DNA from 2 places in the Pediococcus sp. AC40 genome. Region 1 is predicted to be linked to the other one. Evidence: a T-box and tRNA genes for the amino acid it is inferred to sense, from the RefSeq annotation. Region 1 holds a T-box; the other holds one or more tRNA genes.
What was found. The T-box of region 1 lies ahead of asnS (asparagine--tRNA ligase). A T-box ahead of a tRNA ligase gene usually reads a tRNA of that ligase, here a tRNA-Asn.
Positions count from the first base shown of each region.

Region 1 (12,003 bases):
ACGGTAACCACGAAGAACCACTATTTGGTAAACCAAATTAGCCGAATTACCCAACAAGAACCGGGGAATGCTTTAAATACTTGGGTAGACAGTAATAATTTGTTATCTATCGTGGTTCATCATCAACCACATTTCCACGCCCAAAAGGAAAACGAAACGGTCTTCTGGGGCTACTTCATGTTCCCACGTAAAAATGGGGATTATGTGGACAAACCGGTAATTGAAATGACCGGAAAAGAAATGCTGCAAGAATTACTAGGTCATTTGGCAGAAGTTGATCAAGCAACGGATAGCATTGTTTACCATGAAGAGGAAATCATGGATAGCATCGTTAACGTAATTCCGGTTTACATGCCGTACGCTAGTGCACTGTTCAATACGCGAGCTGTCGGAGACCGTCCCGAAGTAGTGCCAAAGCACTCGAAAAACTTGGCGTTTGTCAGCCAATTTGCAGAAATGCCATTTGACATGGTCTTTACCGAACAATACTCGTTCCGGGCGGCACAACGGGCAGTCTACCATTTCTTAGGAATTCCTGAAGAAAAAATGACCCCAGTGCACCACTACGAGAAGAATCCAAAGGTGCTTTTGAAGGCAACCCGGACCATGTTCCGTTAAAATTATCTATTTAATAATACTAAAAGTTGATTTGAGTGTTTGATTTTAATGAAGCGTCAACGAAATCAGCTGCTCCGCTTAACAAAAAATCGATCGTTATGCCAATTTAGGCAACGATCGATTTTTTATTAATGCTTGTAAACTACCCGACTTTTGTCCTGCTCTTAGCATTTTGGGTTAGGACTTAGTAAAGTTTTCAAGTCCGTCACGCGTACTTTTACTACTTACGAGTGATTTTGGGAAGGACGTAGTTTTGGTAGTAATCTTGGTAGGTTTGTTTGGAAATTTGGCCCCATTGTTCTTGGCTAAATTCCTTAATTTTTTCGGTACTAAAGTTAGCCTCTTTAATTGCGCTGATTGAGAAGACTTGGGTTTGGTCGCCAACGCTTAGCCGAATTTTCTTCAACGAACGGGGAAGTGTGTCGCCCTGGATTTTCTTCAGAATATGGACCATATTGGGTGCGTAAAGCTGGGTGAAATCAAACAAGTTTAACTTAGGGACCCGAATGATAATCTGGGAGTCCGTAAAGTTAACTTGAAAAGGCAGGCGACCGTTAAAACTATCCGCAATTTGATTTTCAATCAAGGTGGCTTCATTGGAGGCGTTTTCCTCGCCATAGGAATCAGTATTTGAATGAATATCTAATTGTTGATTGGTAAAATTAGGGTAAGTTTGAAAGCCCAGAATTGCCAAAACAACTACGGTTAAGTTAGATTTAGAAAAGATTCTGGGACGTTTGAATTTCTTTGCTTTAGCCATGTCTTATATCCGTTCATAATAAACCCGTTAAACGTAATTACGTTTAATAATTTCAACAACATCAACAATTATAGTAAATTTAAAGTATTTACACAAACGTTTGTTTGCTAAATGTTAAAGAATCCGTTACGATAGATGAAAAATTATTTAAGGGGTATCGGGATGTTAAAATACGCGATTTTTGATTTAGACGATACTTTACTGGACTTTAAGAAGGGTGAACGTATCAAAGCTACCGAAGTCTTACGTAAGTATGGCGTGCAAGATTTGACGACTGGATTGGCAACCTACACAAAAATTAACCAGCAGGTCTGGGAAGCAATCGAGCAAGGTGCACCTCGGGATCAAGTGTTGAAAACCCGGTTTTCGAAAACCTTTGCGGCACTCGGAGTGGATGGCGATGGGGTCGCTGCTGAACGGGAATACCGCCAGCGATTGGCAACTAGCTACTACCAATTTGAAGGCGCGCAAGCATTATTGCGGGATTTGAAATCGGCAGGAATTCGGTTGATGGTGGGAACTAATGGGGTTAAGAAGACTCAGTTGAGTCGGCTCGCTGGTTCCAAGTTAGACCAATACTTTATCGACTGCTTTATTTCAGAAGACGTTGGTTATGCTAAACCTGATGAACGCTTCTTTGCGCCAATTAAGCATAAATATGCGGATATGAGTTTCCAGAATACCGCAATGGTGGGCGACCGGTTGCAATCCGACATTTTAGGGGCCAATCAAGCTGGGCTCAAAAGCATTTGGTATAACCCCCAACAAATCGCGGTAGATGCGCCAATCAAGCCAACCGCGGTAGCACATTCTTATGACCAGTTGCGGGAATTAATGTTGTAAGACTCGCTTGAAACAACAAATAAAAAGAGATAACTTACGAAATTAAGGGTCCAGCAAAATGGAACTTGAAGAATCAAAAATTTGAATTTTTTTCAGTACTAAATAGTTTAAAAATACTAAAAATAGGGGACTTTCAGTAATTAGCTGAGGGTCCCTATTTTATTTTTGAAAGATGTCATGCATACCTTAAAGAAACCCTTGAGGGTGAGCTAGCTAAATTTTTAGGAAATCCACTGTTGACTTTTATGTCGATAACGTCATATAATTGCTTTTGTCGATAACGACATAACATTCAAAAGCAGGTGAAGTAATAATGGAAAAACAATTTAAAACTTTAGAAGACTTTTTAGGAACGCACTTTATTTACACATACGATAATGGTTGGGAATATGAATGGTACGCTAAAAATGACCATACGGTAGATTATCGAATTCATGGGGGAATGGTTGCCGGTCGTTGGGTTAAGGACCAAGAAGCCGACATCGTAATGTTGACGGAAGGTGTTTACAAGATTACTTGGACGGAACCAACTGGAACGGACGTGGCGTTAGACTTCATGCCAAACGAAGGTAAGTTACACGGAACCATTTTCTTCCCTAAGTGGGTTGAAGAACATCCTGAAATCACGGTTACTTTCCAAAATGAACACATTGATTTAATGGAAGAATCTCGTGAAAAATATGAAACTTATCCTAAACTAGTTGTTCCAGAATTTGCTAAAATTAGTTACATGGGTGATGCTGGACAAAATAACGAAGATGTTATTTCTGAAGAACCATACGATGGCATTACCAGCGACATTCGCAACGGAAAGTATTTTGATGAAAACTACAAGCGAATTAACAAGTAATTAATTTTTGGAGGAGTTCGCATGCCACGACCACGAGTTTTACCGTACATTGTTTTAGGATTGTTAAATAAGAATGGGGTTATGTCTGGAAAAGATATGATTGCGGAATTTAAGAACGAAATTAGCGAGTTCTGGACGGTTTCACACAGCCAATTGTATCCTGAATTACAACGAATGACGGACGAAGGCCAAATTGAAGTGGTTGACGATGAACAAAATCGGAAAGTCATTAACTACGCAATAACTCCGAAGGGTCAAACGGATTTGCGGGAATGGCTCACTACCCCGATTACGGCCAAAAATGATGAACTGACGTCACTTAAAATGTACTTTATCGCTGACCGACATGATCCCCTTTTACAGCAAATTCTAAAACAGGCGGCGGATCTTCACGAACAAAAAGTGGCCCACTTAAAGCAACGGCAAAAATTACTGTTTGAAGAACCATCCGCGATTGAGGAAAATTACGGACATTACTTAATTTTGTCCCGGGCGGTTGAAAGGGAAGCATCTCATTTAGCCTGGCTAAAAAAGCACATCGAATAATCCGAAAAAAAGGTTTACAAGTAGGTGGACGTGGGAAAATTCGGGTGGCTTGCGAGCACTAACCCAAAATCGGTAGTTGTGCCTAAATTGGGCGTAACTACCGATTTTGGGTCCTTAAAAAAGTCGTCACCAAAACAGCACTGAGAAGTTTGCGAACTCTCAGTGCTGTTATTTTAATACCTATTTTAATTAACCTTTACCGCCTTGGAAGGATGGATAAAGTGTCATCCCGCCATCAACGAAGAGGGTAATTCCGGTGACGTAACTTGATTCAGCAGAAGCTAACCATGCCGCCGCGGCCGCGACCTCTTCAGGATCCCCAATTCGTTGCATAGGAATCATGCTAGTGGTGGTTTTTAACTGTTCAGGATCCGCAAATTTTTTAGCGTTGATTGGCGTATTGATCGCGCCTGGGCCAATTGCGTTTACCCGGATGTGCCGGTCGGCGTATTCCATCGCAATCGTTTCGTTGAACAGCTTTACGCCGCCTTTGCTAGCAGCGTAGTGTGCAAAAGTTGGCCACGGAATTTTCTCATGAACGGAAGACATGTTGATAATGTTTCCGGGTTTATCATGCGAAAGAAAATAATTAATGGCCGCTTTTGAACCTAAAAACACGCCGTTTAGGTTGACGTCGAGCACTCGTTTCCAGCTTTCAAACGATAATTCTGCAGTTGGTTGTTGATTTTCCATCCCCGCGTTGTTGACCCAAACGTCTAGGTCGCCAAATTGATCGACGGCCATGTCGACTAGACGCTTAACGCCTTCTTCGGTTGATACGTCAGCTTGCACGACCACGCCTTCACCGCCGGCTGCGTTAATTTGATCCCGTACGGCGTTGGCGCCATCTTTATCAGAGTTGTAATTAATAACGACGTGCATACCTTCTTGCCCAAAGCGTTCGGCAATCGCGCTGCCGATTCCTTTTGAGCCGCCAGTGATTACGGCAACTTTTCCATTTAAATCTTTATATAACATAGTTACTATCCCCCCAGAACATAACTGTAAAATAAATTCTTGATGTTCGTAACGTATGATAACATCAGAAATCACAGTAAGGGAACTGAAACGATTTGGCGTTGCTTACCTTATGCGTAGCTTAATATTTTGGGGGATTGTCGCGATACACAAAGACAAAATAACCCTATAAAAGCAAACTGGATTTTATAGGGTCGACGAGTTTTAAAAAAGGTGGAGTGATTGGATTAAAGGCAATAAAATTAACAAAATAATGATGATAATCATGCTTAATCCAAAGAAATTATTCGGGTTAAAGGTCACCCCAAAGCCAAATACTTTGGGGATTAAAAGTGGCGAATGCCAATCGAGGTGGAGATTTCGGTCATTTTTAAGCCAGGTTACGTAAACGGTCGCCAGGATGAGACAGATCACCAAAAGCAATACGAAACTAACCATAATATAATACTCCGTTTCGGGAAAATATTTGAGCATAGAATAGCACACTAAAGGCGTGAAAACAACGAAATCCCAATTTACAAAAATAATTTTCTATGCTAATCTTGAAGCTAGCTAATTGAATATAATCAAAAACCGTAAGAAGAACAAGTATTTTAAGCCCGTAACTTAAAGCGAATTGAGGATGGTGGAAGCTCAAGAAGTTATTCTTTTAAGAAAAACATCTTCTTTGTTTCTAGGCTGAACGATTAAGCGTCCAGTAAGTCTAGACGTGACCGATACGTTATCGTTTGGAAAGCATACTTTAGATGTGCTTTTAGAGATGTTTATTTTTAAACGAATTTTGGGTGGTACCGCGAAGTCTTTCGTCCCTGTTACGGGATGGAAGACTTTTTTATTGGCGGACTTTTTACGAAGATAATAATGGAGGGATTTTTAATGGAAAATACGTTGGTTAAATCACTTTATGCGCAAGCAACGCATGATGAAGATGTATCAGTAGAAGTAACGGGTTGGCTAAAGACGCTCCGTTCTTCCAAGAAAATTAGCTTTTTGGAAATTAACGACGGTTCCTGCATTAAAAATGTGCAGGTAATCATGGAAAATGGGTTGGAAAACTACGAAGAAATTAAGAAAGCTCCCATTTACACTACCTTAAAAGTAGTCGGAACGGTAGTGGACACTCCGAAAGCTAAGCAACCGTTTGAAATTCACGCAACTGAAATTGAAGTTTTAGGTAACTCAGACAGTGACTACCCACTTCAAAAGAAACACCACACACCAGAATTCTTACGTGAACAAGCACATTTGCGTCCGCGGACCAATACTTTCTACGCAGTTTTCCGAATTCGTTCGTTGGCAGCCTTTGCCATCCACGAATTCCTCCAAAAGAATAACTTTGTCTACGTTAACACTCCGTTGATTACTTCTAGTGATACGGAAGGTGCCGGTGAAATGTTTAAGGTGACTACTTTAGACCTTAACAACGTTCCAAAGAACGAAGAAGGCAAGGTTGATTCTACTAAGGACTTCTTTAAGCAACCAACTAACTTAACGGTTAGTGGTCAATTGAACGCGGAAGCATTTGCGTTGGCTTTCCGGGATGTTTATACTTTTGGTCCGGCTTTCCGCGCGGAAGATTCACACACTACGCGGCATGCCGCTGAATTCTGGATGGTTGAACCAGAAATGGCGTTTGCTAACTTGCAAGACGTGATTAACGTTTCCGAAGACATGTTGAAGTACGTGATCAACTACCTCTTGGAAAATGCTTCTGATGAAATCGACTTCTTGAACCAAAACGTGGACCAAGAATTACGGGCTCGTTTGGAAGCAACTCGCGACGCCGATTTTGCCCAAATTACTTATACGGAAGCAATCGACAAGTTGTTAGCTGCTGACCAAGAATTCGAAAACAAAGTTGAATGGGGAATTGATCTCCAAACTGAACACGAAAGATACTTGAGCGAAAAAGTTTACCAAAAACCAGTGTTCATCACGGATTACCCTCGGGACATCAAAGCCTTCTACATGCGGGAAAACGAAGACCACAAGACGGTTGCCGCAGTGGACTTATTAGTACCTGGCATTGGCGAATTGATTGGTGGTAGCCAACGTGAAGAACGACTAGCTAAGTTGAACGAAAAGATTAAGGAATTTAACTTGGATCCTGAAGAATACAAGTGGTACCTTGAATTAAGAAAATATGGGGAAACGGAACACTCCGGATTTGGAATTGGTTTCGAAAGATTATTGATGTACGTTACTGGTGTGGAAAACATCCGCGACGTCATCCCATTCCCACGGACCCCGGGTAACGCCAGCTTCTAATTTGAAACGTTAATAGTAAGCAAAAAGCCTTGAATTTAGTCAGACGATGACGGATTCAAGGCTTTTTTTATGAATAAAAAATATTTCTAATTTCCAATACAAGTGGAAATTGATTGTGATTACAAAGACTAAAGCATCACTTACAATGAAAATGTAATCGGTTACAACATAAGGGATGCAGTAGGAGGATAACTCGATGGTAATACCGTCAACAAATATTTTCTTAGATAAAAACTTTTCAAAAAAAGATGATGTGATTCATTATATTGCAAATAAAGCAGATAAATTGGAATATACTCAGTCATCAAAAGATTTATTTAATGTGTTTAAAGAACGAGAAAAAGATTATTCTACCGGTTTACAAGAAGGTTTTGCGATTCCTCACGCTAAATCACGAATAGTAAAGAAACCTGGAATAATATATGTTCGATCAAATACCGGGATTGAATGGGAGACATACGACAATCAAGCTGTTACAGACGTATTTGCTTTAATGGTACCGGATAAAGATGTGGGGACCATTCATTTACAAATGTTATCAAATCTTGCGACTGCTTTACTTGACGATGATTTTAAACTAAAGCTTCGTAATTTGGATGACAAAGGTCAAATTTCAGAATTTATTACTAAACAGATTGGAGAGACAATATCATGAAAATTGTAGGAATTTCAGCTTGTCCAGCAGGATTAGCACACACACCAATGGCAGCAAAAGCACTTGAGAAAGCAGGTAAAGAACTGGGGTACGATGTCAAAATCGAGGAACAAGGCTCTATGGGACCAGTAAACGTCATCACTCAAGAAGAAGCTGACGCAGCCGATTTTGTATTGATTGCTTCTGACCAAAAAATTACTGGAATGGATAGATTCGAAGGGAAAAAGGTATTACGTGTAGATATTAACGTATGTATAAAGGCCCCTAAAGCAGTCTTGAAAAAATGCGTAGCTTCAGTATAGGAGGAATCATAAAATGAAAAGCGCTAAAACTTTATTAGCCGAATGGAAGGGCTATTTAATGAGCGGAATTTCGTACATGATTCCTACAGTAATTGGTGGTGCAATGATTGTAGGGATACCTCAGCTTATTGGGATGGCTATGGGGGTTAACGATCTTTCCAAGTACAAAAACGCAAGCAATATTTTCCATATTTTATACGAAATTAATTCTGTAGGATGGATTGGAATCGGTTTAGTTAACTTAGTAATTGCTGGATATGTTGCATACGCAATTGGAGATAAGCCGGCGTTAGGAGCTGGTTTCATTGGTGGTCAGTTGGCATCAACAATTAACGCAGGATTCTTAGGAGCCTTAATTGCCGGATTTGTTGCTGGATATGTGGCAAGATGGTGTCGAAAAATTCAAGTTAGTGATGCTTGGAAATCAGCAATTCCTTTATTAGTAGTGCCGTTGCTTACTACTGGAGCAGTTGCGTTAGTGGAAGGCGTCATATTATCTGGGCCGCTAACTTGGATTAATGTTAGTTTAGTCGCTTGGGTAAAAGGGATGATTAGCAACCATACTAACGGAGCAATTGTCGCAATTGTATTGGGTGCCATGATTGGAACTGATTTAGGCGGACCAATTAATAAAGCTGCTTGGATGGTAGGAAATATCTTATTTATTGAAGGAATTTATGGTCCAGCTTTGATTACTAATATTGCAATTTGCTGTATTCCACTCGGATATGCTTTGGCTACCTTTATTTATCCAAGACGTAAATTTTCAGACGAAATGTTTATGGCTGGAAGAAACAACCTTATTATGGGAACCTTTGGGATTACGGAAGGTGCGATTCCATTCTTTCTAACAAGTCCTTTGAAACTTTTACCAGTCAACATGATTGGTGGTGCGCTAGGATCCGTTACGGGTGTTCTACTAGGAATGCACTCCCACATCCCACCTCTAGGAGGACTGCCTGGAATAATTACAGCAGATAATAAGTTTGCCTACATTGCTGGAATTTTTGTTGGAGCTTTATTTATTGGACTAGTTGCACCATTAGTGGCTAACTTCAACATTTCTAGCGAAAATGAAGGCGAAGATATTGGTGAAGATGATATTAAGATTGAGATTGGTTGATTGCGAGGTAGTTAAGTAGATATGGTTAAGACAGTACATGTGATTCCGCATACTCATTGGGATCGAGAATGGTATTTTACAACGTCACGTTCAAAAGTATATTTATTAAAGGATCTATCAGAAGTTATAGATAATTTAGAAAATAACAAGGGATATGATCGATTTATTTTAGATGGGCAAGCTTCACTAATTGAAGATTATTTAAAATGGCGACCAGATGATTTTAACCGAGTTAAACAGTTAGTTCAGGATAAAAAGTTGATTATCGGCCCCTGGTATACTCAAACGGATCAATTTGTAATTTCAGGTGAAAGCATTGTTAGAAATTTACAACAAGGTATGGATATTTGTAATCAATTTGGTGACTATATGAACGTAGGCTATGTACCCGACTCATTTGGCCAAGAATCCAGTATGCCACAAATTTACAAAGGATTTGGTATTCAAGATACCATGTTTTGGAGAGGTGTATCGGATGAAGAAGTAGAGCATACGGAATACCAATGGACAGGGGAAGACGGCAGTAAAATTAACGTTTACCAAATCCCATCTGGTTATTATATTGGCGGTATTATTGATGAATCACAATTGGATCAGGTTATGAGAACGGAGCCTTTTAAGTCAATTGTAAAACGGGCGACAACTAAAAATATTGCTTTTCCTAATGGGTTTGATCAAGCACCAGCAAGAAAAGATCTACCAAAAGTAATTCAAAAATTAAACCAAAATAACCCAGATTTTAAATTTAAATTGAGCTCGATTGAAGAATATATAGAAGCAGTAAAAAAAGAGCATCCTGAATTAGAAGAGCTTTCAGGAGAATTAACAAACGGAAAAAATATGCGGATACACAAGTCAATATATTCTTCTCGTTCTGATTTGAAGAAAATGAATACTGAAATCCAATATTATTTAGTGAACGTTTTAGAACCAATTTTAACGATGGCTGAAAATTGGGGGATTAGTTATCCTAAAGAAGCCGTAAAAGATATTTGGAAGTTAATGTTTGAAAATGCAGCTCATGATTCGATTGGAGCATGTGTCTCAGATACGACTAATGAAGATATATATATGCGTTATAAACAAGCAAGGGATATTAGTATTAATTTAGTTGAAGTTACTTTACGACAAATTACTGTACGAATTAAAAATAATACAAAATACCCAATTACGTTAACTGTATTTAACCCTCTTACCGTTAAACAGCAACAGTTGGTAAAAACAGTAGTATATTCGCCAACTAAGGATTTTTCACTAAGAGATAGTGAAGGTAAAGAAATTGGTTATACTATCGTCCAATGCGAAGACCAAACGGAATATATCATTAATCAAACTATCCAGCTTGATCCGTCACGAAAAATTTTTAAGCCATCTAAAGTTTACAAGGCTGTAATATACCTTCAAACGGAATCAATTCCAGCTACTGGATATCAACAGTTATATTTGGACTATGCAACTAAAGATAATAAACCGTTAAATGATAGTACTGATAACTCACTGGAAAATAACTTCTTTAAAATAACAATTAATGAAGATGGTACTCTAGATATTTTAGATAAAAAGGCTAAAAAGGAATACTTAAAGCAAGCAATTTTAGAAGAAAATGGTGATGGCGGGGACTCATTTAATTACTCGCCTGCCAAAAATGATATGGTGATTTACTCTTATAACCAAGAGCATACAGTCAACGTTAAACATTCTGATTTATTATCAATTGCTAAAATTAGCTACAATTTTAAAGTACCTAAGAACCTAGAAAGTCGCGCTAAAAAAATCTGCGACACGTTTATGCCAATTACGTTGAGTATATTATTAGAGAAGAATTCAAGAGTAATAAAATTTAAAGTGAAGGTGGATAATTCTCTTCCAAAGGACCATCGACTATGTGTGAACTTTGATACCGGTATCCAGTCTAAAGTTTCAATAGCTGACCAACAATTTGGAACGATTGCACGTCCAGTTTATCGGCATAAAGAAATGGAACTTTGGAAAAAGGCAAAAGACCAGTGGAATGAAAAACCTATTACGATTGAAACTTGCCAATCATTCGTAGCGTTATCTAACACGACTAGTACCGTGGCAGTAATGCCTAAGGGTGTACGTGAATATGAAATTACTGGGGAAAACTATTCTAATATCCGATTAACCATCTTCCGGACGTATGGTTGGATGGGAAAAGAGGATTTATTATACCGTCCAGGTAGAGCTTCTGGAGAGAAAGTAATTGCAACCCCCAACGCCGAACTTAATAAGCAAATGGAATTTGAATTTGCTTTAAACATTGAAAATGACACCTTTGACAATGTCAACGTCGGAATGACAGCTAAAAAATATGATACAGGGTTACAAATATATGAATACGCTGATTTCTTGAATGGTCGTTTAATTTTTAATATGGATGAAGTAACACCTTTCTTGGACAGCGAAAATGGATTGATTCAAACTAAGGGTAACCTAGTATTAAGCAGCTTAAAAAAAGCTAATCACCGAAACGGCTACATTATAAGACTGTATAATGCAAAAAAAACAGAATCAGTGGATGATGTAATCAGTTTTGAGATGAAACCTAATCGAGTCGAATTAGTAGATTTGAAAGAAGATACTATTGAACCTTTATATTTGGAAGAAAATAAGTGCGATTTAAAGGACGTTAAACATGCTAAATTTGTAACCGTTTATTTTGAATACTAGGAAACTTAGTAGCCTATTCTATATTAATGTATGAATAGGTTACTTTTATAATTTGTAAAATTATGCACTAGATAAATTTGATGTAGGAGTTTTAAAAAGATGCTAGAGCTTTCTTATGCGCGTTTGAAAAAAATTTTGATGATCTTAGTTGTTGCACAAAAGGAAATTAGTTCTAGTTACTTATCTTTAAAGCTTAAAGTAAGTGAAAGAACAATTAGAACAGATATAAACCGACTTAATGAAGATATTACCAAATACAACGTTTTAATTAAGCATCATCGTTCAAAAGGTTATTTTTTAAAAGAAGAACAAACTGGAAGTCTTGCTAAATTAAAAGCAGATCTGGAAAAACTTGATAAGAAAGTGATG
Region 1 is NZ_CP127012.1:561,554-573,556, forward strand. Features, by position in the region: gene NL111_RS02660 (oleate hydratase) at 1-618, shown strand, start outside; gene NL111_RS02665 (hypothetical protein) at 839-1,378, opposite strand; gene NL111_RS02670 (YjjG family noncanonical pyrimidine nucleotidase) at 1,541-2,221, shown strand; gene NL111_RS02675 (phenolic acid decarboxylase) at 2,535-3,071, shown strand; gene NL111_RS02680 (PadR family transcriptional regulator) at 3,093-3,617, shown strand; gene NL111_RS02685 (glucose-1-dehydrogenase) at 3,807-4,595, opposite strand; T-box leader at 5,162-5,409, shown strand; gene asnS (asparagine--tRNA ligase) at 5,472-6,863, shown strand; gene NL111_RS02695 (PTS sugar transporter subunit IIA) at 7,060-7,518, shown strand; gene NL111_RS02700 (PTS fructose transporter subunit IIB) at 7,515-7,820, shown strand; gene NL111_RS02705 (PTS fructose transporter subunit IIC) at 7,834-8,943, shown strand; gene mngB (mannosylglycerate hydrolase) at 8,965-11,634, shown strand; gene NL111_RS02715 (BglG family transcription antiterminator) at 11,734-12,003, shown strand, end outside.

Region 2 (12,003 bases), 940 kb from region 1:
TCATAAGCGGTAATTAATTTGGTTCCCACACCCCAAACTTCAATTTTAGCTCCCTGCATCTTTAAGTTTTGGATGGTCTTTTCGTCCAAATCGTTGGAAGCGTAAATTTTAGCGTTTGGATAACCCGCTTCATCCAACTGTTCGCGAACTCGTTTAGACAGGTAAGCCATGTCACCACTATCGATCCGTACCCCAAGGAAATTGATCCGGTCGCCCATTTCTTTAGCCACCCGAATTGCGTTAGGCACCCCGCTTTTGAGTGTGTCAAAGGTGTCCACCAAAAAGACACAATCGTGATGAGTGGTTGCGTACGCCTTAAACGCATCGTAGTCGTTCATGTAATATTGCACCATTGCGTGAGCGTGAGTTCCGCTAATTGGAATCCCAAACTTCTTCCCAGCCCGTACGTTACTAGTTGCGTCAAAACCGCCGATGTAAGCCGCCCGGGTTCCCCAAATTGCTGCGTCAAATTCTTGGGCACGGCGCGTTCCGAATTCTAAAAGCTTGTCTGAGCCAACTACGGATTTAATCCGCGCCGCCTTGGTTGCAATTAAGGTTTGGTAATTGACCACGTTTAAAATTGCCGTTTCCACCAGTTGACAATCGGCCAGTGGTCCTTCGACTTGTAAGATTGGTTCGTTATTAAAAACTAGGTCGCCTTCCACTGCCGAGCGGATGGTCCCCCGGAAATGGAAATTCTTTAAAAATTCCAGAAAATCATCCGGATAGCCGCCCACTTCGCGAAGATATTCGATATCACTCGCCGAAAAGTGAAGGTTTTCGATATAGTCAATTACCCGTTCTAATCCGGCAAAAACTGCGTATCCATTGTCAAAAGGCATTTTACGGAAGAAAACTTCAAAAATTGCCTTTTGATTGTGAATTCCCTTTTGCCAATAAGTTTGAATCATGTTGATTTGATAAGCGTCTGTGTGTAAAGTTAATGTGTCATCTGGATATTCTTGTACCATGATGATTATGCTCCTACTCTTTATTTTTTAAAGTATAAATTTTACTGGTGGACATAAAATACAATTGCTTTAATTTTATCATTTTTGCGCCAAACCGCAATTTTATCGTGAGGAGAACCTTTATATATGAAGTTTTCAACTGCCAACGTCTTGGGATTCAATTTTTTACAAACGACCAAGGCCCAATTCTTAGAACAATTACATACCGACTTATCGGCCCACCAAAACCGCTTTGTGGTTACCGCTAATCCAGAAATTATTATGTACGCTAAAAAACATCCTGCTTACGCCAAAACTATTCGTCAAGCCGATTATTTAGTGGCCGATGGGATTGGCGTCGTGAAAGCAACCCAGCATACCGCCCATCCGCTGCCCGAACGCGTAACCGGCTACGAACTTTTTGAAGAACTTTTGCGTTGGGGAGACGCACACCATTCGCGAATCTACTTTTTGGGAAGCAAACCGGCCGTGATCGCTCAAGTAATTGCCAAAGTTAACCGCCAATATCCCCACGTGGAAGTCGCTGGCCATCATGATGGGTATTTTACCGATTTTGCTCCCATCCAAACTGAAATTGAGCAAACCCAGCCGGAAATGGTTTTTGTAGCCACCGGCTTCCCCAAACAAGAGGAGTTAATCCAAAAATATCGGCACCTCTCTCCCGCAATTTGGATGGGCATTGGGGGCAGTTTTGACGTCTTTGCTGGAGAAGTCAAGCGTGCTCCCGAATTTTGGCAAAAGCATAACCTAGAATGGCTATACCGTTTAATCAGCGATCCCCGCCGGATCAAACGCCAAATCGTGCTTCCCATCTTTATGGTTAAAGCGTGGTGGGCCAACCGCAAATAACGATGAACACAAAAAAACGAGGGTTAGCGTTCTTAAAAAGAACCTAATCCTCGTTTTTATGACTTTGGAATTAAGGGGTAACCCCCTTCTCAATTCCTCACCAATTATTTACCGATTTAAATAGAATTCAAACCGTTCTCCTACGTATTGCGTTCGTACGTATTCAAACGGCGTACCATCTTGGGCGTACGAAACCTGATGAAGGCGTAAAATCGCTGCGCCCCGCTTAACGTCAAGGTATTCGGCAACCTTTTCGGAAGCTAACATCGCCGATACGGTTTGCTCAGCACGACCAATTACCAGTCCCGCACGCTCTTCCAAAGTGTTGTACAACGACTTGGTTACTTCGGATTTACTAAAGTTAGTAACTAACTTTTCTGGGATGGTCGCCGTTTCGTAACAGATCGGTACCCCATCCGCATACCGGATCCGTTCCATTCGGAGTACTAAATCTCCATCCGCTAACTTTAATTTTTCAATTTCACTTAACGATGGCTCACTAGTATGGTAGGAAATTGTCTTGCTCGATGGTTTCTTACCCTGGGCTTCCGTCAATTCCGTAAAGCTGGTTACTCCAGAAACTTTTTCTTGGACCTTTTGACTAGCAACGTACGTCCCCGAACCCACCTTACGTTCTAAAATCCCTTCATCAACCAAAGTTGAAATCGCTTGGCGTAAAGTCATTCGGCTAACTTTAAAATGGTTTGACAGTTCCCGTTCGGCGGGAATCCGCTCACCAACTTTCCATTTTCCTGCTTCAATTGCCTTTTTGATTTCATTATGAATCTGAATATATACCGGTGAATTCATGATTGTACTCCTACTTGTTTTTAACTATTAATCTTCCTTAGCAAACTTTTTGCCGTAGCTGTAAGTTTCTAACTTGTTAAGGTCGCCGTCAAAGACGTTTAAATCAGCGTCCTTGCCAACTTCTAAGACTCCTTTAGAATCTAAGCCAAATTCACGAGCTTGGTTTACCGAACTCATTTGGACAGCTTCCGCAATTCCGCAACCAAAGAACTTCATGGCGTTCCGGAAAGCATCATCAAAAGATAGCACTGAACCTGCTAGCGTTCCGTCAGCTAGACGAGCTTGCTTGTCCTTTACGTAAACTTTTTGTCCGCCAAGTTCACTTTCTCCTTCGGCAATTCCCTTGGCACGCATTGAGTCAGTAACCAATTCAATGCGTTCTGGTCCCTTAACTTCATAAGCCAGTTTGAGCATGTCCGGAACGATGTGGAAACCGTCGCAAATTAATTCAGCATAGATGTTGTCTTCCAACATTACGTGGCCGGTAACTCCTGGTTCACGATGCTTAAATTCACGTTGAGCATTGTATAAGTGAGTTGCGTGGGTAACCGTGCTATTTAGCAATTGTGCACGGGTAGCGTTGGAATGTCCTACTGAAGGAACAATTCCATGATCCAAGCAGTATGCTTCAAATGCATCGGAGCCTGCGTGTTCAGGGGCGATCGTAATTAATTTTACCCGACCGCCTGAAAGCTCGTTCCACTTGCCAAGTAATGCTGCGTCCGGGTCCTTAATGTACTCTTCTGGTTGAGCTCCCTTGTACTTCGCCGAAATGAAGGGACCTTCCAAATGAACCCCTTGGATAACGGGATTTTCTTCCGCAGCCTTGGCCACTCCGCGCATTGATTTTTCAATGTTTTCGTTAGATTGAGTCATTGTGGTACAAAAGAAGCTGGTAACTCCTTCGTTGACTACCGCTTGGTTTACCATTTCGTTGATTTGTTCTGGATCGCCATCCATCGCATCAAAGCCGTAACCACCGTGGGTATGTACGTCAATGAACCCTGGAACAATAATCTTGCCCCCTGCGTAATAAACTTCGTCGTCACCCTGTGCCTTATATTCACTCATTGGCCCAACTGCTTCGATGGTCTTACCAAACCGAATGTAGCCGTCTTCGATCTTTTCGAGGCCCGTATAAATTGTCGCATGTCGTAAAACTGTACTCATGAATTTTCCTCCTCTAAGTTAATCTAGCTTCATTATATATCGGTATAGACCAAAAAACAAGATTACCTTAACCGTTTTCTTTTGCCACGGTTGCGTCGATTCCCTTAACTACGGCTGGGCTAAATCCAGCTTCTTCCATTGCTAATAAACCTGCGACGGTCGTCCCGCCTGGAGAAGAAACTTTATCAATCAATGCGTAAGGCACTTCATCACTATTGAGCACCATTTGCGCACTGCCTTGTACCATTTGCGCAGCAATCTTAGTGGCGTTAGCTTTAGTCAATCCGTACTTAACGCCCGCCCGGGAAAGCGCGTCAATAAATAGGTAAGCGTATGCTGGTGCGCTCCCCGCAAGTGCCGCGAAAATCGGAAAGTCATTTTCGGCAACTTCCATGGTTTTTCCGATCCGAGCAAATAACTCACCCCCCGCTTGGTACGGAGCTGCGTTAAGGTCGCCCGTGGCTTTGACCGCTGTCATTCCTTGCGCAATTTCAACGTTTACGTTTGGCATTACTCGCAAAATCGGTTGAGCAGTGCCTAAAACCGCTTGTAAGTCCGCTAAACTAACGCCAGAAGCAATTGAAACCACTAACTTTTCTTCAGTTAGTACCGGTTGAATTTCTTCAGCAACCCGCTTAATCACCGTGGGCTTAACTGCCAAAATAATTACGTCTGCCTGTTGGGCTACCGCCGTATTATCTGATACTGCGGTTAGTCCGTGTTGTTTTGCAAAAGTTTCGTAGTTTTGTGGGTGAGCGCTGTGGACCAAAATATCCTTACCAACGACATCTTTCTTTACTAATCCGCTAATAATTGCCTTGGCCATGTTTCCAACGCCAATAAATCCAAGTTTCATTTGTATTCCCTCGCTTTTCTGTTAATTATTTTAATTTTATCATTAAATCCCCGGGAATTATGTAATATTTTATGAAGGTTTAATACTTCTTGAGCAAATCCAACGCCCTTGCCAAAGTATCATGATGCCGTTAAAAACGTGACTGAAACTGAGAAAAAAATCATTCTAGAGCGCCGGTTTTTATAAAGTTCAAAGCCATTATGCTCCGCACAACCTAAAAACGACCGTTATGCCAAATTCAGGCATAATGGTCGAATTTCAGTTAATACTCAAAAACTAGCCGACTTTTTCAATCAGCCTTGATTTTTCATCCTTACGGGTCCTTAAAAGCTGGTCTTACCACTGCTTAATGTCTATCAGGCATTTTGGGACACTCCCGTATTTAAAGTTACGTGTCCGTCATCCTTATTTATGCATGTCCACAACCATCCGGCCTTCAATTTGTCCAGCTCGCATTTCATCGATGATGTCATTCACTTCATCCAAACGCCGAGTTTGAACAATAGGTTTAACTTGGCCATCCGCTGCAAACTGGAAGGCTTCCGCCAAGTCATTCCGGGTGCCGACTAAGGAACCAATTACTTGAATACCGTCTAATACAACTCGCGGAATTGATAAATCCATCGTGTCTACGGGTAGAGCTACGGCAACTAAAACGCCGCCTGCTTTTAGACAATCGGCCGCTGCGTTAAAGGCTGCCTTAGCTACCGCGGTCACCACCGCCGCCTGTGCTCCGCCGCACCGTTCCTGAATTATCTTCGCCGGATCTTCTTTGCTAGAATTGATTACCAAATCCGCACCCAGCTTTTGGGCCAGCGCCAATTTATCATCATTAATGTCTACCACCGCTAATTTAGCGTTAAACACATTCTTAGCGTACTGAATTGCCAGATTACCTAATCCACCAGCGCCAAACACCGTCAACCATTCTCCAGGACGAATTTTAGATTCCTTGATTGCTTTATAAGTAGTTACGCCGGCACAAGTAATTGAACTTGCCGCCACCGGATCCAGATTGTCCGGCACTTTCACCGCGTAATCCGCCACGACGATTGCCTGTTCTGCCATCGCTCCGTCAACCGTGTATCCGGCATTTTTAGCTTCCCGACAGAAAGTCTCTCGTCCAGTAGTACAATATTCGCAATGCCCGCAGCCTTCAAAGAACCAGGCGATGGAAACCCGATCTCCCACCTTTAAGCTGTGCACGTCAGCACCAATTTCGCGAACAATGCCAATTCCTTCGTGACCAATCACCCGTCCAGGTTGTTCGCCAAAGCCACCATTTGCCACGTGGAGGTCCGTATGGCATACCCCACAGTATTCTACGTCAACTAAGGCTTCATTGTCCCTAAGCGGCCGTAATTGCTTTTCTACAATATCAACGTACCCATCACTTTGATTCCTAACTACCGCTGCACGCATTTTAATTGCCTCCTTACTACATTAAAAGACTAGTTGCTCCATCTTCATTATAATACTAACGAGTATTTTGTGAAATCGTTTTCTAAGATCCGCAAAAAAAATCAAATTTACGATAACTACTTCGTCTTCTAATTAAAGAATGCTTATCAACTAGATAACCACTTTTACAGACAATTTAGCCATAAATGAACGCACAAAAAAACTCCACGTCATCGACATGGAGTTTAACTGATTGGGCTAGCTGGGTTCGAACCAGCGCATCACGGGATCAAAACCCGTTGCCTTACCACTTGGCTATAGCCCAATATGGTGGAAGGGAGTGGATTCGAACCACCGAACCCGAAGGAGCGGATTTACAGTCCGCCGCGTTTAGCCAGACTTCGCTACCCTTCCATATAAGTTGTCGTCTTATCTATCCGACTTAATTATAATAACTAATCTTGAAGAATTTTGCAAGCTTTTTTTGAAACTTTTTTAAATTTATTCAAGATCAATTATAAGTAATCGCTGAGTCCATTCAGTAATAAAATTATCCGAATTCCACTCGTTGATTCGTCTCTTATGATATCCGACTGAATTATTATAATATATCCCGCCAGCTGTTGCAAGAGGTTTATAGTGAAAATGTAGGTGTCCGGATAAAATAATTTTTGGCTGGTATTTTGCTAATAACTTTTCCATTCGGCGGCTCCCCATCATCCCGTTCGCCATGTTCCAAAAGCGGTAGTCATCAGTGTAGCGAATGTATTCGTGGCGCACTGCAAAATGGGTCATAAAAAGTACTGACTTAGATTGGGCTGCTTGAAGTTGTCGTTCCGTTTGTTGCAGTACGCGATCCATCCGTTCAATGTCGGAGATTGGCTGCTCAATCGCGGTATCTACCCAAAAAGTTTTTTTCCACCGCCAAAATTGCTCAGGAGTTTTATCTACGTTATCCGCAAAACTATAATCATACCAGCCGTTATTTCCAATGATGCGCCATTTGGTTCCCGGAACGTCATAAAATTGGTTGTGCAGGTACTGCGGGTGTTGCAGCTTTTCTAACCCAGCGTAATCAATGTCATTTAACATATCATGATTTCCCGCAATAAAGAACACCTTGGTCCGTGGCAAGCGGCGCTGTAATTTTTCCACGTATTCCTTACTACGGCTGAACTTATTAAATAAGTCTCCCGCAATCAAATAAATTCCCACGTGATTGTCTTTAAGGTATTGTGCTTGCGTTGCCAACGTTTGCTCAATATCAACCTTATTAATGTCCAAATGATTGTCACTAGTCATTGCTACTCTCAATACATTCGCCCCTACTCGTTTGACTTATCCTAAATAAAAAAGATGAACTAAGCATAACCTAGTTCATCTTGTAAATTCAAATTTTATTAACGAATCCCTTGCATCTTCTTGCTGATCCATGGTGAAAGTAACCATAAAGCAACCGCAAAGATAATCGTAATGATTCCGGTCCAAATGAAGTAGCTAACTTCATGACCAGGATAAAGCTTAACCAGCTGTGCGTTAATCGCTTGTCCAGCGGCATCTGCCAAGAACCACATACTCATCATTTGTGAAGCAAACGCTGCGGGAGCTAATTTGGTAGTTACGGATAATCCAATTGGTGAAATCAACATTTCCCCAATTTCAACGATTGCCCAGCTACCCACTAGCCAAAGGGCGTTAACTTTTCCATCAGTACCAAACATCAAGCCTGGTAACGCGATGAAGAGATATGAAATCCCGGTAAATACTAACCCATAGGTAAACTTCTTCGGTGACGAAGGTTGTTTTTTACCTAATTTAGTCCATAGCCAAGCAAAGATCGGGGTGTATAACATGATGAACAATGGGTTCAACGATTGGAAGTTAGCTGGCGTGATGTTAATCCATCCATAATGCAATTGGGTACGATCTGCAGCAAACAATGCCAATACAACTGAACCTTGTTCTTCAATTGCCCAGAATAAGGTTGCGGCGATAAAGAGTGGTACATAAGCCCACAAACGGGAACGTTCACCTTTAGAAACCTTGTTGCTAGTGAACATTAAAATGAAGTAAACCACCGGCGTAATAATAGCCACAATACTAATTAATAAAACAACGTTATCGATTGTAAGCACGTTGGCAATGAACATTACCAACAAGATTAAGGCGAGCACTACCACGCCGATAAGTACGCGTAAGCTAAACTTCTTAACTTCTTCTGGTTGAATTGGATCTGAAGGATAGAGGCTATCCTTATTTAAGTATTTTTTACCATCAAGATAATATTGCACCAGTCCGAAGAACATTCCAATTGCAGCTAACGAGAAGCCTGCGTGGAAACTGATTTGGAAACCAACCCACGAAACAATTAGCGGAGCCAGCAACGCGCCCAAATTAATACCAAAAACGAAAATACTAAAACCTGCGTCCCGCCTGGTATCCTCTACAGAGTAAAGCGAACCGACCATTTCAGAAACGTTGGGTTTCAACATCCCTGTACCGATAACGATTAGCGCAATTGACACAAGTAATGCCGCGCTACCGAATGGCAATGAAAGAGCAATGTGCCCAAACATGATTAAAACCCCGCCATAGAAAACGGTCTTCCGACTACCTAAAATACGATCACTGATAAAACCACCAGCGACACTAGCTAAATAAACTAACGACCCATAAATGGCCATAACTGAAGCAGCAGTAGCTTGGCTAAAACCTAGTCCACCTTGTGAAACTGCGTAATACATGTAATAAATTAATATTGCACGCATCCCGTAGTAACTGAACCGTTCCCACATTTCTGTGAAGAACAGGGTCATCAAACCACGCGGTTGACCAAGAAAAGCTGTATCTTTTTCTTGTGTATTCAATTTTATTTCCTCCATAATTCTCGCCTAATCAAAATAATACTTAAGGCTATAAACTTGGGACTATATATGAAAAAAACGCCTTAACTTTAACATTAAGGCGTATTCCATAATGCCGGCTAGGTGAGTCGAACACCTGACCTACGGTTTACGATACCGCCGCTCTACCAACTGAGCTAAGCCGGCATTGGCTTGGCTTTATAGCATAAAAGGATGCTAACAACTCGGTTAACATCCTTAAAGCTAACTCCGGCAGGCGGACTCGAACCGTCGACACCCTGATTAACAGTCAGATGCTCTACCAACTGAGCTATGCCGGAATAATCGCATGGCAACGTCCTACCCTCGCAGGGGGCGATCCCCCAACTACTCTTGGCGTTAAGAAGCTTGACTTCTGTGTTCGACATGGGAACAGGTATATCCTTCTCACTATCGTCACCACACTCTGTGCTAACTTACGTTATCACTTGAGAAAACTTTTGTCCTCTCAAAACTGAATAATATCTACATTTCTTTCGAGTTACTTGCCACGTTCTACTTGGTTAAGTCCTCGACCGATTAGTACTAGTCCGCTCCATGTATCGCTACACTTCCACTTCTAGCCTATCTACCTGATCATCTCTCAGGGGTCTTACTTGCCCGAAGGCAATGGGAAATCTCATCTTGAGGCGAGTTTCACACTTAGATGCTTTCAGCGTTTATCTCATCCACACATAGCTACCCAGCGATGCTCCTGGCGGAACAACTGGTACACCAGCGGTGTGTCCATCCCGGTCCTCTCGTACTAAGGACAGCTCCTCTCAAATTTCCTACGCCCGCGACGGATAGGGACCGAACTGTCTCACGACGTTCTGAACCCAGCTCGCGTACCGCTTTAATGGGCGAACAGCCCAACCCTTGGGACCGACTACAGCCCCAGGATGCGATGAGCCGACATCGAGGTGCCAAACCTCCCCGTCGATGTGAACTCTTGGGGGAGATAAGCCTGTTATCCCCAGGGTAGCTTTTATCCGTTGAGCGATGGCCCTTCCATACGGAACCACCGGATCACTAAGCCCGACTTTCGTCCCTGCTCGACCTGTCTGTCTCGCAGTCAAGCTCCCTTCTGCCTTTACACTCTGCGAATGATTTCCAACCATTCTGAGGGAACCTTTGGGCGCCTCCGTTACCTTTTAGGAGGCGACCGCCCCAGTCAAACTGCCCACCAGACACTGTCTCCCGCCACGATTAGTGGCGCGGGTTAGAGGGTTCATACAACGAGGGTAGTATCCCACTTGCGCCTCCTCCGAAACTAGCGTTCCGGATTCTACGGCTCCTACCTATCCTGTACAAGCTGTACAAACACTCAATATCAAGTTACAGTAAAGCTCCATGGGGTCTTTCCGTCCTGTCGCGGGTAACCCGCATCTTCACGGGTATTATAATTTCACCGAGTCTCTCGTTGAGACAGTGCCCAGATCGTTACGCCTTTCGTGCGGGTCGGAACTTACCCGACAAGGAATTTCGCTACCTTAGGACCGTTATAGTTACGGCCGCCGTTTACTGGGGCTTCAGTTCAAAGCTTCGCTTACGCTAACTCATCCCCTTAACCTTCCAGCACCGGGCAGGCGTCAGCCCCTATACGTCATCTTACGATTTTGCAGAAACCTGTGTTTTTGATAAACAGTCGCCTGGGCCTTTTCACTGCGGCTGATCTTGCGATCAGCACCCCTTCTCCCGAAGTTACGGGGTCATTTTGCCGAGTTCCTTAACGAGAGTTCTCTCGCTCACCTTAGGATACTCTCCTCGACTACCTGTGTCGGTTTGCGGTACGGGTAGTTAAACTCTAACTAGAAGCTTTTCTCGGCAGCGTGACGTCAGGAACTTCGTTACTTAAATTTCACTCCCCATCACCGCTTGTCCTTAAGAAATCAAGCATTTGACTCGACTTCAGACTTACGGCTTGGACACCCACTTCCAATCGGGTGCATTCCTTAGCCTCCTGCGTCCCTCCATTGTTCAAACAAGTTTAACTAGTACAGGAATCTCAACCTGTTATCCATCGCCTACGCCTCTCGGCCTCGGCTTAGGTCCCGACTAACCCTGGGAGGACGAGCCTTCCCCAGGAAACCTTAGTCATACGGTGGATAGGATTCTCACCTATCTTTCGCTACTCATACCGGCATTCTCACTTCTAAGCGCTCCAACAGTCCTCACGGTCTGCCTTCATCGCCCTTAGAACGCTCTCCTATCACGCCACCTAATGGTGGCATCCACAGTCTCGGTAATATGTTTAAGCCCCGGTACATTTTCGGCGCAGGATCACTCGACTAGTGAGCTATTACGCACTCTTTAAATGGTGGCTGCTTCTGAGCCAACATCCTAGTTGTCTATGCAACTCCACATCCTTTTCCACTTAACATATATTTAGGGACCTTAACTGGTGGTCTGGGCTGTTCCCCTTTCGACGATGGATCTTATCACTCACCGTCTGACTCCCGGACATAAATCGATGGCATTCGGAGTTTATCTGAATTCGGTAACCCATGACGGGCCCCTAGTCCAAACAGTGGCTCTACCTCCACGATCCTAATTCCGAGGCTAGCCCTAAAGCTATTTCGGAGAGAACCAGCTATCTCCAAGTTCGTTTGGAATTTCACCGCTACCCACACCTCATCTCAGCACTTTTCAACGTACACGAGTTCGGTCCTCCAGTGCGTTTTACCGCACCTTCAACCTGGACATGGGTAGGTCACTTGGTTTCGGGTCTACATCCGCATACTAATTCGCCCTCTTCAGACTCGCTTTCGCTTCGGCTCCGTCTCTTCAACTTAACCTGGCATACGAACGTAACTCGCCGGTTCATTCTACAAAAGGCACGCCATCACCCATTAACGGGCTCTGACTTCTTGTAGGCACATGGTTTCAAGAACTATTTCACTCCCCTTCCGGGGTGCTTTTCACCTTTCCCTCACGGTACTGGTTCACTATCGGTCACTAGGTAGTATTTAGCCTTGGGAGATGGTCCTCCCGGATTCCGACGGAATTTCACGTGCTCCGCCGTACTCAGGATCCTGAACTGAGGGAGTTTGATTTAACTTAC
Region 2 is NZ_CP127012.1:1,657,186-1,669,188, forward strand. Features, by position in the region: gene NL111_RS08235 (nicotinate phosphoribosyltransferase) at 1-971, opposite strand, end outside; gene NL111_RS08240 (WecB/TagA/CpsF family glycosyltransferase) at 1,098-1,820, shown strand; gene NL111_RS08245 (GntR family transcriptional regulator) at 1,929-2,630, opposite strand; gene nagA (N-acetylglucosamine-6-phosphate deacetylase) at 2,658-3,800, opposite strand; gene proC (pyrroline-5-carboxylate reductase) at 3,868-4,656, opposite strand; gene adhP (alcohol dehydrogenase AdhP) at 5,062-6,078, opposite strand; tRNA gene NL111_RS08265 (tRNA-Gln) at 6,311-6,382, opposite strand; tRNA gene NL111_RS08270 (tRNA-Tyr) at 6,386-6,471, opposite strand; gene NL111_RS08275 (metallophosphoesterase) at 6,559-7,359, opposite strand; gene NL111_RS08280 (peptide MFS transporter) at 7,458-8,924, opposite strand; tRNA gene NL111_RS08285 (tRNA-Thr) at 9,035-9,107, opposite strand; tRNA gene NL111_RS08290 (tRNA-Asn) at 9,169-9,241, opposite strand; rRNA gene rrf (5S ribosomal RNA) at 9,248-9,364, opposite strand; rRNA gene NL111_RS08300 (23S ribosomal RNA) at 9,460-12,003, opposite strand, start outside.
Region 2: it encodes a tRNA-Asn, which carries the amino acid that the T-box ahead of asnS (asparagine--tRNA ligase) is inferred to sense. The anticodon was not compared.